2 regions of the Neptuniibacter halophilus genome follow, and region 2 is predicted to be linked to the other one. Evidence: predicted binding sites of a transcription regulator. Region 2 holds the regulator's gene; the other holds the start of a gene.
The links. The regulator sigma-54, encoded in region 2, starts transcription at its own class of promoters, with help from an activator protein. The targets are predictions, from matches to a motif close to TGGCACNNNNNTTGCTNT.

Region 1 (7,257 bases), 1.1 Mb from region 2:
CTTCCAGCAGTTCTACCAGAACCTCTCCGCAAGTGGTCATGGTTATCTCCTGAATAAAGTCGGGTTTAAGACTGACGCCGCCCGGAACCCGGAGCGGCGTCTGGGGTTGCTCTGTCAGATCAGAACACCAGTGTGTGGGCGATCAGCGCAATAATCGGCAGGGTGATCAGGGTGCGCAGGATGAAGATGATAAACAGTTCCAGCAGGTTCAGCGGGATCTTGGATTTCAGCAGCAGTACGCCCACTTCAGACATATAGATCAGTTGGGTCAGTGAGACACAGGCAACTACGAATCGGGTCAGCTCGCTCTCGATACCTTTACCCAATACCGCCGGCAGGAACATGTCGGCAAAGCCAACCAGCATCGCAGGAGCTGCAGCGGTTGCCTCTGGCAGGCGCAGCAGTTCCAGCAGCGGGATAAACGGGTATGAGAGCCAGGTGAAGACCGGAGTAAACTCAGTCAGCGCCAGCGAAACCGTACCGATCGCCATCACCAGAGGCAGCAGACCAAACCAGATATCAGTGACATTCAGCAGGCAGCTTCGGCCCAGTGCTGCTGCACCCGGCGCGTTGGCGGCACGGCGCAGTGCCTGTTCCAGTCCCCATGAGAACAGGGAGTGTCCGTTTGGCACCACTTCTTTAATCTGTTTTCCGCGGCTGCTGTACTCATCTTTTTTCCAGCTCAACGGCGGCAGACGCGGGGTGATCACGGCTGCGATCAGACCGGCTACAACCACGGTGAGGTAGAAGGGGATAAACAGGTGATCGAGACCGATAAAGCTGCTGATCAGCAGGCTGAAGGCGATCGATGCGATGGAGAAGTTAGTCGCGATGACGGATGCTTCACGCTGAGAGTAGAAGCCCTGCTCATACTGCTGCGTGGTAATCAGTACCCCAACGGTACCGGAACCCAGCCAGGAGGCGACCGCATCGATGGAGGAGCGGCCCGGCAGACGGAAGACCTTCTGGAAAATATTCCGCACCAGCGTGCCGATAAACTCCATAAAACCGAAGTCCACCAGAAACGGCAGGAGAATCGCAGCAAAGAAGAAAAAGGTGATCAGGACCGGTGCCAGATCCAGCAGCATTACGCCGCCGGTGTTGCGGTTCCATACCCACTCCGGGCCCACCTCGAACAGAGTCATGGCTGCAAACGCAGCGCCAATGACCCGCAGGGCCAGCCACAGGCCTTTAGGCGTGAACACTTCAACTAGTGTGCTGTCTTTACTGGCCCAGCGGGGTTTCAGCAGTGCAGCATAGAGTGAGACCAGTGCTGACAGCACCAGCAGGGACGTAGCAAACGCAGGCAGGTAGTCCTTGGTCAGGGCCTTCAGTTCGTCAGCGAGCACGCCCATGCCGATAGTGACTTTGCCATCCACCATGACCGGTGTCAGAAAGAACAGCACCCCGACCACAGAGGGGATGATGAACTTCAGGTAGGTGGAGAGGCTGTGCTTGCGGTGCGTTTCATCCTTGTCGGTCAGCAGTACGCTCTCTGCTTCCGTTTGATCAAGATGTTGATTCATGGTTTAACCTTCGTCTTGTAGTTATTTTGGCATAACCGGGCCCGGCCGTATGCACTGACAGCTAACGGGCCCGAAAAAAGTTAGCCCTGGTAGTTCACGCCAGGCAGAACACAGAGCATTTCGTAGAGCAGGTTGGCGCCAAGCAGGGCGGTGTTGCCGCTGTTGTCGTAAGGCGGAGAGACTTCCACCAGATCGCCACCGACGATATCCAGACCGCGACAGCCACGGATGATCTCCAGTGCCTGTGGCGTGGTCAGACCGCCGACTTCGGCAGTGCCGGTGCCCGGGGCATAGGCCGGGTCGAGGCCGTCAATGTCAAAGCTGATATGAACCGGACCGCCGCCGACTTTTTCACGCACTTCGGCCATCAGGGGTTCCAGAGATTTGTGCCAGCACTCCTCGGCCGTGACGACGCGGAAGCCCTGATCACGGGACCAGTCGTACTCGTCGATGGAGTAGCCGGTGCCACGCAGGCCGATCTGAACCACACGGTCGCAGTCCAGCAGGCCTTCTTCTACTGCACGGCGGAACGGCGTGCCGTGGGCGATTTTTTCGCCAAACATGTGGTCATTGATATCGGCGTGAGCATCGACGTGAATCAGGCCAACCGGGCCGTGTTTCTTTTTCAGTGCGCGCAGGATCGGCAGGGCGATGGTGTGGTCGCCGCCCAGCGTCAGAGGGGCGATGTTATGTTCCAGCACCTTGTCGTAGAACGCTTCGATAATCCGGATACTGTCCTGCAGATTAAAGGTATTGATGGGCACATCACCGATGTCGGCCACCTGAATGCTGTTAAACGGATCGGCACCGGTAGATACATTGAAAGGGCGCAGCATCCGCGATTCATCACGCATCTGACGGGGAGCCAGACGTGCTCCCGGGCGGTTGGAGGTGCCTATATCAAAGGGGACCCCGATAAACGCCGCATCCAGATCGGCTGAGGGTTCGGCGGTAGGTAGGCGCATAAACGTGGCCGGGCCGCCGAAGCGTGGCATCTCGTTGCCCCCCAGGGGCTGGTTAAAACGGCGTTCAGACATGGCGTTATCCTTATGTGAATTTCTTGTCATAAGGAGTTTTAGCCAGAACTGTGCCAATTTTATTTTTTATTGTTTTTCAATAAGTTGTAATCTTTTGATTCATTATTGAATTGCGGTGTGCTGGGATTTGATTCTTAAATGAATTATGATTCATTTTTGATAGTATGCGGCGGCAAGAGGTCAGGGGCAGGTGAATCGATCAATTAGCGAAAGAGCGTTGGAGCTGGTGCTGGAGAAGTCCCGCGACAACATCATGATTGCCGATGGCAACGGTGTGATCCTGCAGGCGGGGAGTAATTGTGCCCAGATTTATGGTCGCTCGCTGGAGCAGATGCTCGGTGCATCGATCTATGAGCTGGAGCAGGAAGGGGTACTTAAGCCTTCGGTAACCGCGCAGGTACTGCAACAGCGTAAACCCGTGCAACTGATGCAGGCGACCCGTACCGGGCGCACGGTCATGGCGGAAGGTTTTCCGGTGTTTGATGAGCAGGAACAACTGGTTCGTGTGATCAGCTTCTCGCAGGATCTGACCGATCTGCAACTGCTGCAGCAGGAGTATGAGTTGCTGCAACAGAAGCTGGCCCGGCGTGGTTATCCTGCGGGTGAAACGGTACAGGTAGATGAACTCTGCTTTAAAAGTCAGGCCTTAAAAGAGATCTATGAACTGTTGCAGCGGGTAGCCCCGACCGATGCCAGTTTGCTGCTGCTGGGGGAATCCGGGGTGGGCAAAACGGCCATTGCTCAGCTCTGTCATCGCCTCAGTCCGCGCGCGGCAGCCCCTTTTATCGAAGTAAACTGCAGTGCGATTCCGGAGAGTCTGTTTGAGTCGGAGATGTTTGGTTATGCGCCCGGCTCCTTCACCGGTGCCTCACGGCAGGGTAAACCGGGCCTGATTGAGCAGGCAGATGGGGGCACCCTGTTCCTTGATGAAGTAGGGGAGCTGCCGCTGGCGATGCAGGCGAAACTGCTGAAAGTTCTGCAGGACGGAGTCGTGACCCGAATCGGCAGCACCACGTCTACCAATATCGATTTTCGTCTGGTCAGTGCGACCAACCAGAATCTGCATGATCAGGTCGTCGCCGGAGAGTTTCGGTTGGATCTGTATTACCGGCTGAATGTGATGCCGGTGATGATTCCGGCGCTGCGCGAACGACCCGAGGATATCCCGGTGTTGCTGGATCATGTGCTGGTGCGTCTGAATCAGCGCTATCAGCAGGATAAAGTGCTGGATGAGCAGGCCCGGCAGCAACTGGTTCAGTATCCCTGGCAAGGTAATGTGCGTGAACTGGAGAATCTGCTGGAGCGCTTCTACGTGGCCAGCCCGGGCAATCTGATTCAGTGCGAGTTACCGGTTTATGCTCAGGCCGGTGCTGAGCCCATGCCTGCCCCGGTGGCGCCGGTCGTGGTGCCGGCGGCAGGTCTGTCCGGGCGAAGCCTGAATGAGGCATTGGACGCCTACGAAAAGCAGTTGCTGGAGGAAGCACTTAAGCAGTGTGATACCACCTATCAGTTGGCGGAATCTCTGGGCCTGAGCCAGCCGACCGTGTTTCGCAGGCTACGCAAACATGGTCTCAAAACCGGGCTGCGCTGAAGGCTCAATGCTGAAGGAAGTCGATGATCGGGCACTCAGAGACCGGCCCTTCACCACAGCAGCGCTCTGACAGTTGTTCGAGCGAGTGCTGAATTTTCTGCAGTTCACTGATCTTGCTGCGCACCAGATCGATTTTATGTTCGACCTGTTGTTTAACCAGAGCGGAGCTTGAATCAGGCTGGACCTGAAGCGAGAGCAGTTCGCCGATCTCCTGCAGGGAGAAACCAAGCTCTTTGCCTCGTTGGATAAAGTGCAGTCGTTGCAGGGTGTGTTCTGAATAAACCCGGTAGCCGGATTCAAGACGCTGCGGTTCCGGAATCAGACCGCGCTTTTCATAGTATCGGATGGTCTCGACACTGATGCCGGACTGTTTGGCCACCTGGCCGATCTTGAGCTGTTTCATACTGCCTGTTTAACACAGGCAGTATGTTCGCTCAATGACGTGGTCTGTAATTACAGTACCACGCGGCTTACAGCGATGCTGGCAGGCATAGTAATCCATGCCAGTGCTACCAGATTGATCAGGATCCAGCCAAAGCCAGAAGAGTCGCGGAAGTTTTCGTTATCAGCCATGAAAGTCACCCTCAAATTTCAGGCAGCAGTATCTGTGTCGGGCCGGCGAAGTAAACAGCGGGTTACTTCATCCCAGGGTTGAGCACTTGTGCGCTTCTTGTTTGGGATCTGGCCACAGAGCGTCTGCTTAGTGGTTAAAGTTGCATAGAACTGTCTTTATTGATCGGCGAACGCTATCTGGCCGTAAACGGTAGCAGGGCCCACTGATCGTATAGATTCGGCGCGGAATTTTATCAGGGCTGGTTAAATTTTGATAGGCGGAATATATCGTTAATTTAGGTATTGATAGTAGGTATTGATCATTAAAGAAATAAAGCCAATTGCGGTGGTCAGGGAATTTTGCTTTTCCCGCCGTTCAGACTCTACCCTGTATATGAATCTGGATTATCATAACCGCTGTTATCCGCGAAAAGATGAGCGAAAGGATCATGCTTAGGTTTCTAGTCTGTTTTGTGATTGTTGTTGCGTTATTGCTGCATAACCTCCCGCTGCTGGTGCGTGATCAGGCCGTGCTCTGGCTGCTGGATAACGGCGCAGAGGAGGCGCGTCTGACGGCGCTGGAGGTGGACTGGTTGCGTGGGCAGGTCGAGCTTCGCGGGCTGCATGCGGCAGCGGAAGGTAAACCGGCGCTGGAGCTGGAAAGAATTGCGGTTGATCTCGATTACCAGCAACTGACAGAGAAACGGATTCGTCTGTCCAGCCTGCAACTGAGCGGAATTAATATCGGTATCCGTGAACAGGCTGAGCAACTATGGCTGGGCCCGCTGGACCTGAACAGTCTCTCCTCAGGAGGCGCTGAAGACACTGCGTCAGAGGAACCCTCAGCATGGAGTTTTGGCTTAGATCAACTGAGTCTGGAGCGGATTCGGTGGCAGGCCGAAATGGCCGGACTGACCCATCGTCTGCAGCTCAATCAGGGTGAGCTTGCCCACCTCTATCTCTGGGATCAGGAACAACCGGTCCGGCTTGATCTGGACGGTGAATTTAACGGCGCGCCATTACAGTTAGCGTCCAGTTCCAAACCTCTGCCGGACGATAAAAGCTCCGAGCTGAGCCTGAAACTGGATAACTTTCCCCTGCACAGCGTGACCGCACTGTTTCTGCCCTCCCTGCGCGGTTATATCGACCTCGACCTGAAAATTCAGGCCGAAGGCAATCTGAACAATGTCGAAAGCCAGCTCATCCAGAGTGGTTCTGTTCGCCTGCGGCAGTTCAGGTTCAATCAGGATGATCTTAATCTGAATCAGGAAAGTCTGGCCTGGGATGGACAGCTCAGGCTCAAGTTAAAAGGTTCGCAACTGGTGAGCCTGGAGCATCAGGGGGATACCCGCTTGCAGGGGCTGGCGCTGGATCTGGCCGATACCCGACTGCGTCTGGCCGGACTGAATCTTAAAGACCAGTTGCAGATGCAGGGGGTGAATAACATACAGGCCCGGGGGCTTGATCTGAATGCTTCCGGAGTGGATTTGCAGGTTGCCGGGCAGCAGATTAAAGCGACTAGTCTGGGGTTGAAGGGAACGGTTAATACTCCGGATCTGGCTACATGGCAGGCGCGTGTTGCTCCGCTCAACACAACAGGGTTGTCCGTGGCCGCCAGTGGTGGTGAATCCGTGCAGTTGCAGCAGTTGTCCTTGAACGGTGATCTGCAGCGGGCGGCTGACGGCGCTCTGAAACTGGAACAACTGGTGGTAAGCCTCAAACAGTTGGCGCTGGCTCAGGCAGAACAGCAGTTAGGCGTTGGTAGTCTGGATCTGAGCGGCTCCGTTAACAGCCCGGATATGGCCGCGTGGAACGTCACAGCGCCTGATCTGGCGATTAATGATCTGCAGCTCACTCATCAGCAGACACCGCTTTTGAGTGTGGCCGGTGCCAGTGTTAAAGGGATTCAGGTACAACATCCGGAACGTATTGCGGTATCAGCGCTCAGGCTGAATAAGCTCCGGGTGGAGGGAGAGCAGGCCCCGCTGACCCAGTGGCAGACTATTGGCGTGGACGAGCTGACCCTGCAACACTTGCAGCAGTTGCGTATTGCCCGGCTGACGCTGGGGCCAAGCCAGAGCCGGGTAAGACTGTCGGATAAGCGAGGCCTGCCGGATCTGGACTGGCTGCTGGCCCGTCTGGCTCCGCAGCAACCGGCGAAGGCGAAGGCTTCGGCAGGAGATGATAAGGCGTCTGATTTCAGGGTACGTATTGATCAGCTGGCGTTGCAGGGCAGTAATCTGCTGGAGTTTCAGGATCAGGGCGTCAGGCCGGTCTTTAAGACCAAACTTGATCTCTACCATCTGCGCCTGAAACAACTGGACACAGGCTCCAAAGGCGAGACCGGATTTGAATTTAAAGCTAAGAGTAACTTTTCTGAGTTAAGCGGTGACGGGGCGATTGAACTGTTCAGTGGCAACTACGGCGGTCACTGGCAGGCACGGGTTAAAGGGCTCGACCTCCAGCACATGAGCCCCTATGCACTGGCCTATACCGGCTACTATCTGCAGAGCGGGCAGTTAAGTCTGGATAGTTCGGGCACCATTAAAGA
Region 2 (7,257 bases):
CAGCGCACGGACATCGTAGACAAAATCCACATCCAGCGGCACGCCGTGCTTAAAACCGAAAGATTCAAACTGCACCGAAAGGGTCTGTTCTTTGCGTTGAGCGACCCTGAGTTTAACCGTATCCCGCAGTTCGTAGAGTGACAGCCGTGTAGTGTCAATGCGGATGTCGGCCATACTGGCGATCGGTTCCAGCAGCTCCGATTCGGACTGAATCGATTGCTGCAGGTTTTTATTCTCATCTGAAAGGGGGTGTTTGCGCCGGGTCGAACTGTAGCGTTTAATCAGGGTGGCTTCAGAGGAATCCAGATAGATCACCTCATAATCCGCCCAGTGTTCAGCTCTGAGTTGTTGCAGTATCTCAGGAAATCGCGACAGGTTACTCAGCAGATTGCGGGCATCAATACTGACCGCAATCTGATTCGGATGGCTGGGGTCGCTGCTCATCTGCTGCACCAGATCGGGCAGCAGCATTGCTGGCAGGTTATCAATACAGTAGAAGCCGATATCTTCTAAAGCTTGCAGTGCGGTACTTTTACCCGAGCCCGATCGGCCACTTATCACAACCAGCTTCATGACATCTGCCCCTAACTGCTGAGTCGGTTAACGGTCTCAAACAGGTCCTTGTCGTTCTGAACCTCGCGCAATGCTGCGCGAACCTCTTCCTGACTGAACAGCTCGGCGATGGAGGCCAGTGTCTGCAGGTGTTCGGAGGTGGCATCCTCCGGCACAACCAGTGCAAACAACAGGTCAACCGGCTTGCTGTCGATCGCATCAAAATCAACCGCTGCATCCAGCTTAATCAGGAAGCCGATGGCATCCTGACAGTCAGCAAGGCGACAGTGGGGGATAGCAACGCCATCACCAATACCGGTACTGCCCAGCTTTTCACGGCCGTGCAATCCATTGAATATACTGCTGCTATCCAGCTCCGGATGCTGCTCAGCGATCTGCTCAGCGATGACTTCCAGAATACGTTTTTTACTGCCGCCCTCAAGACCGCAAAGGGTGCTTGAGGGGGTCAGGAGTTCATTGACCTGCATAGTGTGTTAAAGCGTGGGCCTATTTGTGGGTTTTCATTTTTTCTTTATGCTTGATCACCTGACGGTCGAGCTTATCAGTCAGGCCGTCGATCGCCGCATACATATCTTCGTGCTCGTGAGTGGCAAACAGCTGTGCGCCGGAGACGTGCATCTCAGCTTCAGCTTTCTGACGCTGCTTTTCTACGCTGAGAGTTACCTGAACGTTGGTGATGTTGTCAAAATGGCGTTCGATCTTCTGCAGCTTTTCAAGCACATAGTTCTGCATGGAATCGGTCAGTTCAACATGGTGTCCGGTGATATTGATCTGCATAGGTCTCTCCTACTGAATGCTGACGAGACTTAGTCAGCGTGCATGTGTTGTTATTATTAAACCAGACGCTTTCGCTCATTAGAAGGTGGTATGCCCATCGCTTCTCGATATTTTGCGATCGTACGTCTGGCGACTTTAAAGCCCTGTTCATCCAGGAACTGGGCGATCTTGTTATCACTCAACGGCTTGGCGGCATTTTCAGAGGCCACCATTTTCTTAATCAGCGCACGGATGGCGGTCGAAGAGGCCGCTCCACCGGTGGCTGTACTGATATGGCTGGAGAAGAAGTACTTCAGCTCAAAGATACCCCGGGGGGTGTGCATAAATTTCTGCGTGGTAACGCGGGAGATGGTGGATTCATGCATCTCGACCGCTTCGGCAATATCGTGCAACACCATGGGTTTCATACCCTCTTCACCGTGATCCAGAAAGCCGGACTGACGTCGGACAATCTCATTGGAAACCTTGAGCAGGGTTTCATTCCGGCTCTGCAGGCTTTTGATGAACCAGCGGGCTTCCTGCAAGTGATTTTTCAGATAGGTGTTGTCGGAGCTGTTATCTGCGCGTTTTACCAGACCGGCGTAACCGGCGTTGATCCGCAGTTTAGGAGATACTTCCGGATTCAGGTTGACTGTCCAGACGCCCCGTTCCTTAGTGACGATAACATCAGGAATGACATATTCTGCAGTGCTCTGGCTGATACTGGCGCCGGGTTTCGGATTCAGCCCCTGAATCAGTTGAATAACCTGCTGCAACTGGGGTTCACGCAAACGGGTTTTGCGCATCAACTGGCGGTAGTCGTGGGTGCCCAGCAGTTTGATATATTGCTGGGCGACTTTGATCGCTTCATTGCGCCACGGGGTTTCAGCCGGTAGCTGGCTCAGTTGAATGCTGAGGCATTCGCTGAGATCGCGACAGGCAACACCGGCGGGATCGAATTGCTGGATACGGTGCAGTACCGCTTCCACTTCATCCAGTTCCAGCTCGGCGAACTGCTCATCCTCTTCGGTCTGGAAGTGTTCGAGAATCTCTTCAAGACTGATGGTCAGGTAACCGTCGGGATCGATGCCATCGATGATGCTGGTGGCGATCAGACGATCCATGTCACTCATGGGCGTGAGGTTGAGCTGCCAGTGCAGATGATCCTGCAGGGTCTCTTCGGCGGTGTCATTGGATTCGAAACTGTCGAGATCCTCTTTGCTCAGGCTGGGCGTGGAGGACTGGAAGGTGTCTTCCCAACTGCTGTCTGTAGAGAGTTCATCCGGGATGCTCTCGTTCCAGTTATCTTCGGCAGCCGGACTGTCGTCATAGTCATTATCGCTGTTACTGCTTTCCCCGGCACTGATCTCAGTGGTCTCAGTCTGGTTGTCGGATTCGTTGTTGCTTGTATCCTGTCCATGATCTTCATCGGATACATCCAGCATGGGGTTGCTTTCAAGCGCTTCCTGAATCTCCTGCTGAAGGTCCAGCGTGGATAGCTGCAACAGACGGATTGCCTGCTGAAGCTGAGGGGTCATGGTGAGCTGTTGCCCAATTTTTAGATGGAGCGCTTGTTTCATAATACGACGGTCTTAACTCCTGATAGCCAGATAGATTATGGCCGGGTTACAGGGAAAACTGTTCGCCAAGATAGGCGTTCTTAACAGCCTGATTGGCCAAAATCTCGTTCGGCTTGCCTGTGGCAAGTATAGTGCCTTCACTGACGATATAGGCTCTTTCGCAAATATCCAAGGTCTCGCGCACATTATGATCGGTAATCAGAATGCCGATGCCACGGGATTGCAGGTGGCGAATGGTCTGCTTGATGTCGTTAACCGAAATCGGGTCGACCCCGGCAAACGGCTCATCCAGCAAAATAAAGTCAGGCTCGGTGGCCAGTGCGCGGGCGATCTCTACCCGGCGTCGTTCACCGCCGGAGAGGCTCATACCCAGACTGTCACGGATGTGGGTGATATGAAACTCTTCCAGCAATTCCTGCATCTTTTCAGTTGCACCGGCCTTGTCGAGATCCGCTCGGGTTTCGAGAATAGCCAGCAGATTATCTTTGACCGACATCTTGCGGAAGATGGAGGCCTCCTGAGGCAGGTAGCCGATTCCCTGGCGCGCGCGGCCATGCATCGGCAGTGATGTAATATCCTGATCGCCAATGCTGACGCGCCCGCGATCGGCCTGTACCAGCCCGACAATCATGTAAAAACAGGTCGTTTTGCCGGCACCGTTGGGCCCCAGCAGGCCTACGATTTCGCCATTGTTGATCTGCAGGGAAACATCTTTAACAACCTCGCGCCCTTTATAGCGCTTAGCCAGGTTATGGGCTTCTAGTAAGCTCATCTATCAGTTGGCCTTATTCTTTTTCTTTGGCTGGATCACCATGTTAACCCGGCCGGAACTCTGTTCGTTACTGTCCTGACTGCCGAAAGCGTTAACGATAGAGCGGGTCAGGTCGTAGATGATCTTTTCGCCGGTAAAGGTATCCTGCTCCTGAATCACTTTAGCCTGCTGGGTGATGGTCAGTTTTTCAATATCGACTTCGTAAACCATGTGCAGGCCCCAGGCGTCACTGTAAGGGTCTTCGGCGGTAGGTTTCTGGCGGAAGTGCGCAGGGGCGCCTTTGGCGATCAGTTTGTCGATGCCCTCGTCACCGCGGTACATATCAACATGGTCGGCTTCGATCAGCATCGTGCCCTGAGTGATGACCACATCGCCGATATAGGTCGTAATACCGGTTTTGTCATCAATCCGTGCTTTGTTGGCTGTGATGTGAATAGGCTGGTCACGGTCTTCCGGCAGCGCGGAGGCCTGGAACGCAGTCAGGGTCAGCAGAGCGGTCAGCGCGGTGGCGAATTTAGTTAGCATTGTTGTGAGTTCCTTCTACCTGAGAGTGCAGATTCATGACGCGGCTGTTGAACTCCACGTCCATGCCTACACCCTGGAGAATACTGTTTGCCGATTCTATGGTCACGGGGAGATCGGTTTCGGCCCGGTCCAACTGGTGGAAAATAGCCAGTTGCTCGGTTTTCAGGATCGTTGCCGTGGGCGTATCCGGATTATCATGAACTCTGACATCGCCTGCAAGGTCTGTGCGGCTGTTATCATCCAGGCTGACCCCTTTGTTGGCAGTGACGCGTACCCGGCTGCCATCCTCTCGGTAACTGAGGGTTTTCGGTTGTTGCAGATGGCTGGCCTGTTCCGCAGGGTAGTGCTCCAGACGGATGGTGCTGAGCTGGCGTTGCAGTTGCCCTTCGCTCTGCCATTCGCGCAGTTTGCCCTGATCGATGAAGTAGTCCATCTGGTCGGTCAGGGGAGCGCGGCTGACGCTTTCCTGAGGGCTGTCCGAAATCCCCCAGTAAAGCAGTACCGGCACCAGTATCAGCGCGGCGAGAATCAGTCGGAGGCGGTTGGCTAAATCAAACATCAGAGGTACTGACTATGCAGTGCTTCGAGTTTGTTCTGCGCTGCCAGAATGGCTTCGCAGAATTCACGGCCCGCACCTTCACCGCCACGGCGCTCAGTGCACCAGTCTGCGTGCTCTTTTACCAGCGGGTGGCCATTGGGTACGCAGGCGCCAAAGGCGCAGTGGCGGATTGCTGCCAGATCGGGCAGGTCATCGCCGATATAAGCGGTCGTTTCAGCGTGGTGGGAGGTTTGCTCCCACAGCTCCTGCAGGGCTGTGAGTTTGTCTTCACGGCCCTGATAGAGGTAAGTAATGCCGAGGGATTTGGCCCGCAGCGCAACCTGGTTAGAACTGCGTCCGGTAATGATAGCGGTTTCGATACCGGCTTCATGCAGAAGTTTGATGCCCAGCCCGTCGAGGGTGTTGAATTGTTTCACCTCCTGCCCGTTGGGCAGGAACAGCAGTTGTCCGCTGGTGAGGATGCCATCAACATCGAACACCGCCAGGCTGATTTTTTGCATGCGTCGCGCCAGTGACGCGGTTACAGGGATATTCATCAGATGACTCCGGCTTTCAGCAGGTCATGCATATTCAGTGCGCCGACCGGACGATTATCGGCGTCTGTCACGATCAGGGCGTTAATTTTCCGGCTTTCCATGATCTGCAGGCATTCTGCTGCCAGCATATCGCCGGTTACGGTGGTCCCGTTTGGCGTCATAACGCTGTCGATCACGGTGTTCTGCAGATCCAGATTCTGATCCAGTGAACGACGCAGGTCACCGTCGGTAAAGATCCCCAGCAGGCAACCCCGGTTATCAACGATGGTGGTCATGCCGAGCCGCTTGCGTGTTACTTCCAGCAGGGCATCTTTCAGCAGGGTGCCACTTTCGACCCGGGGTACTTCGCTGTCTGCATGCATGATATCGCTGACTTTGAGCAGCAGACGGCGACCCAGACTGCCGCCGGGATGTGAAAAAGCGAAATCTTCGGCGCTGAAGCCGCGGGCTTCCAGCAGGGCAATGGCCAGCGCATCGCCCAGTACCAGTTGTGCGGTGGTGCTGGAGGTGGGCGCCAGACCCAGTGGGCAGGCTTCCCGTTCGATGGCGATATGCAGGTCGGCATCAGCGGCCTGAGACAGGGTCGAGCCGGCATTTGCGGTGATGCTGATCAGTGGTGTTTTCATCCGCTTCAGCAGCGGAATAATGGTCACCACCTCTGAGGTTTCGCCGGAGTTGGAGAGGGCGATCACCACATCTTGTGGGGTGATCATGCCCAGATCGCCATGGCTGGCTTCCCCCGGATGAACAAAAAACGAAGGGGTGCCGGTGCTGGCCAGTGTGGCGGCGATTTTCTTGCCGATATGACCTGATTTACCCATGCCGGTAACGATGACGCGGCCACTGCAGTTAAGCATCAGTTGGCAGGCGTCGGTAAAACTCTGGTTCAGATGTTGCAGAAGTTCTGCAACCGCCTCCGCTTCCAGTTGAATGGTGCGTCGGGCTGAGCTGAGGAAATCCGGGTTTGTCATAAGAGAATCGGTGCCTTCAGTTTGACAGAGTCATAGTGTATAGCAGGAACAGATAGGCTGCATAGGCAAGGGCCAGCAGCGATCCTTCAAAGCGGTCAATGGCCGGGGGCTTGCGCCACAGGGCAAAGCCGAGCAGTGCCAGAGTCAGACCGAGCATCACCATGTAGTCACGCTGCAGTACGATTGCTTCCATACCGATCGGTGAGATCAGACCGGGCAGGGCCATCACGGCAACCAGGTTGAATATGTTTGAGCCAACCACGTTACCAATAGCGATGTCGTGGTGGTTTTTCATAGCGCTGGCAACCGAAGCGGCCAGTTCCGGCAGGCTGGTGCCAATGGCGACGATGGTCAGGCCGATGACCAGTTTGCTGACACCCATTGCCAGAGCAATCTCGGTTGCGCCCCAGACCAGCATCCGGGAGCTGATGGCGAGGATGACCAGACCGGCAAGCAGCCAGAAGATCGCCTTGCGGGTTGCGAGATTGGGAAGCTCCTCTTCCTCTTCGGCCAGTTCATCCTGCGGCGCGTTCTTCTGGAAACGGTTAAACAGGTAAAGGCAGACGATGAGAGCGCAGAGCAGGATTACGCCATCAACCCGGCTCAGCTCCAGATTAAACAGCAGCAGGCCGGCCAGCAGGGTCACCCCCAACAGCAAAGGCAGCTCTTTTTTGAGTACGCCGGATTTAACCGGCAGTGGTGCGATCAGGGCAGTAATGCCCAGTACCAGAGCGATATTGGCAATATTGGAGCCCAGCGCATTGCCGATGGCGAGATCACCGGCTCCGGAGGTGGCAGCCATAATGGAAACAAGGATTTCAGGTGCAGAGGTGCCAAATGAAACGATGGTCAGGCCAATCAGCATAGGTGACATGCCGAAATTTTTGGCGGTGGCAGCGGCACCGATAACAAAGCGGTCGGCGCTCCAGACTAATAAAATCAAGCCTGCAACGAGTGCCAGAATCGGATAAAGCATAGAGTTAAT

Region 1: a site for sigma-54 is predicted at 2,602-2,619, ahead of speB (agmatinase). Genes of this name have one in related genera too.

The regions. Positions count from the first base shown of each region.
Region 1 is NZ_AP027292.1:1,511,731-1,518,987, reverse strand. Features, by position in the region: gene QUD59_RS07075 (5-guanidino-2-oxopentanoate decarboxylase) at 1-40, opposite strand, end outside; gene QUD59_RS07070 (YjiH family protein) at 120-1,526, opposite strand; gene speB (agmatinase) at 1,607-2,563, opposite strand; gene QUD59_RS07060 (sigma-54 interaction domain-containing protein) at 2,754-4,154, shown strand; gene QUD59_RS07055 (heavy metal-responsive transcriptional regulator) at 4,159-4,557, opposite strand; gene QUD59_RS07050 (DUF748 domain-containing protein) at 5,156-7,257, shown strand, end outside.
Region 2 is NZ_AP027292.1:2,605,186-2,612,442, forward strand. Features, by position in the region: gene rapZ (RNase adapter RapZ) at 1-573, opposite strand, end outside; gene ptsN (PTS IIA-like nitrogen regulatory protein PtsN) at 585-1,040, opposite strand; gene hpf (ribosome hibernation-promoting factor, HPF/YfiA family) at 1,060-1,350, opposite strand; gene QUD59_RS12110 (RNA polymerase factor sigma-54) at 1,407-2,909, opposite strand; gene lptB (LPS export ABC transporter ATP-binding protein) at 2,956-3,681, opposite strand; gene lptA (lipopolysaccharide transport periplasmic protein LptA) at 3,685-4,206, opposite strand; gene lptC (LPS export ABC transporter periplasmic protein LptC) at 4,196-4,765, opposite strand; gene QUD59_RS12130 (KdsC family phosphatase) at 4,765-5,301, opposite strand; gene QUD59_RS12135 (KpsF/GutQ family sugar-phosphate isomerase) at 5,301-6,272, opposite strand; gene QUD59_RS12140 (calcium/sodium antiporter) at 6,289-7,248, opposite strand.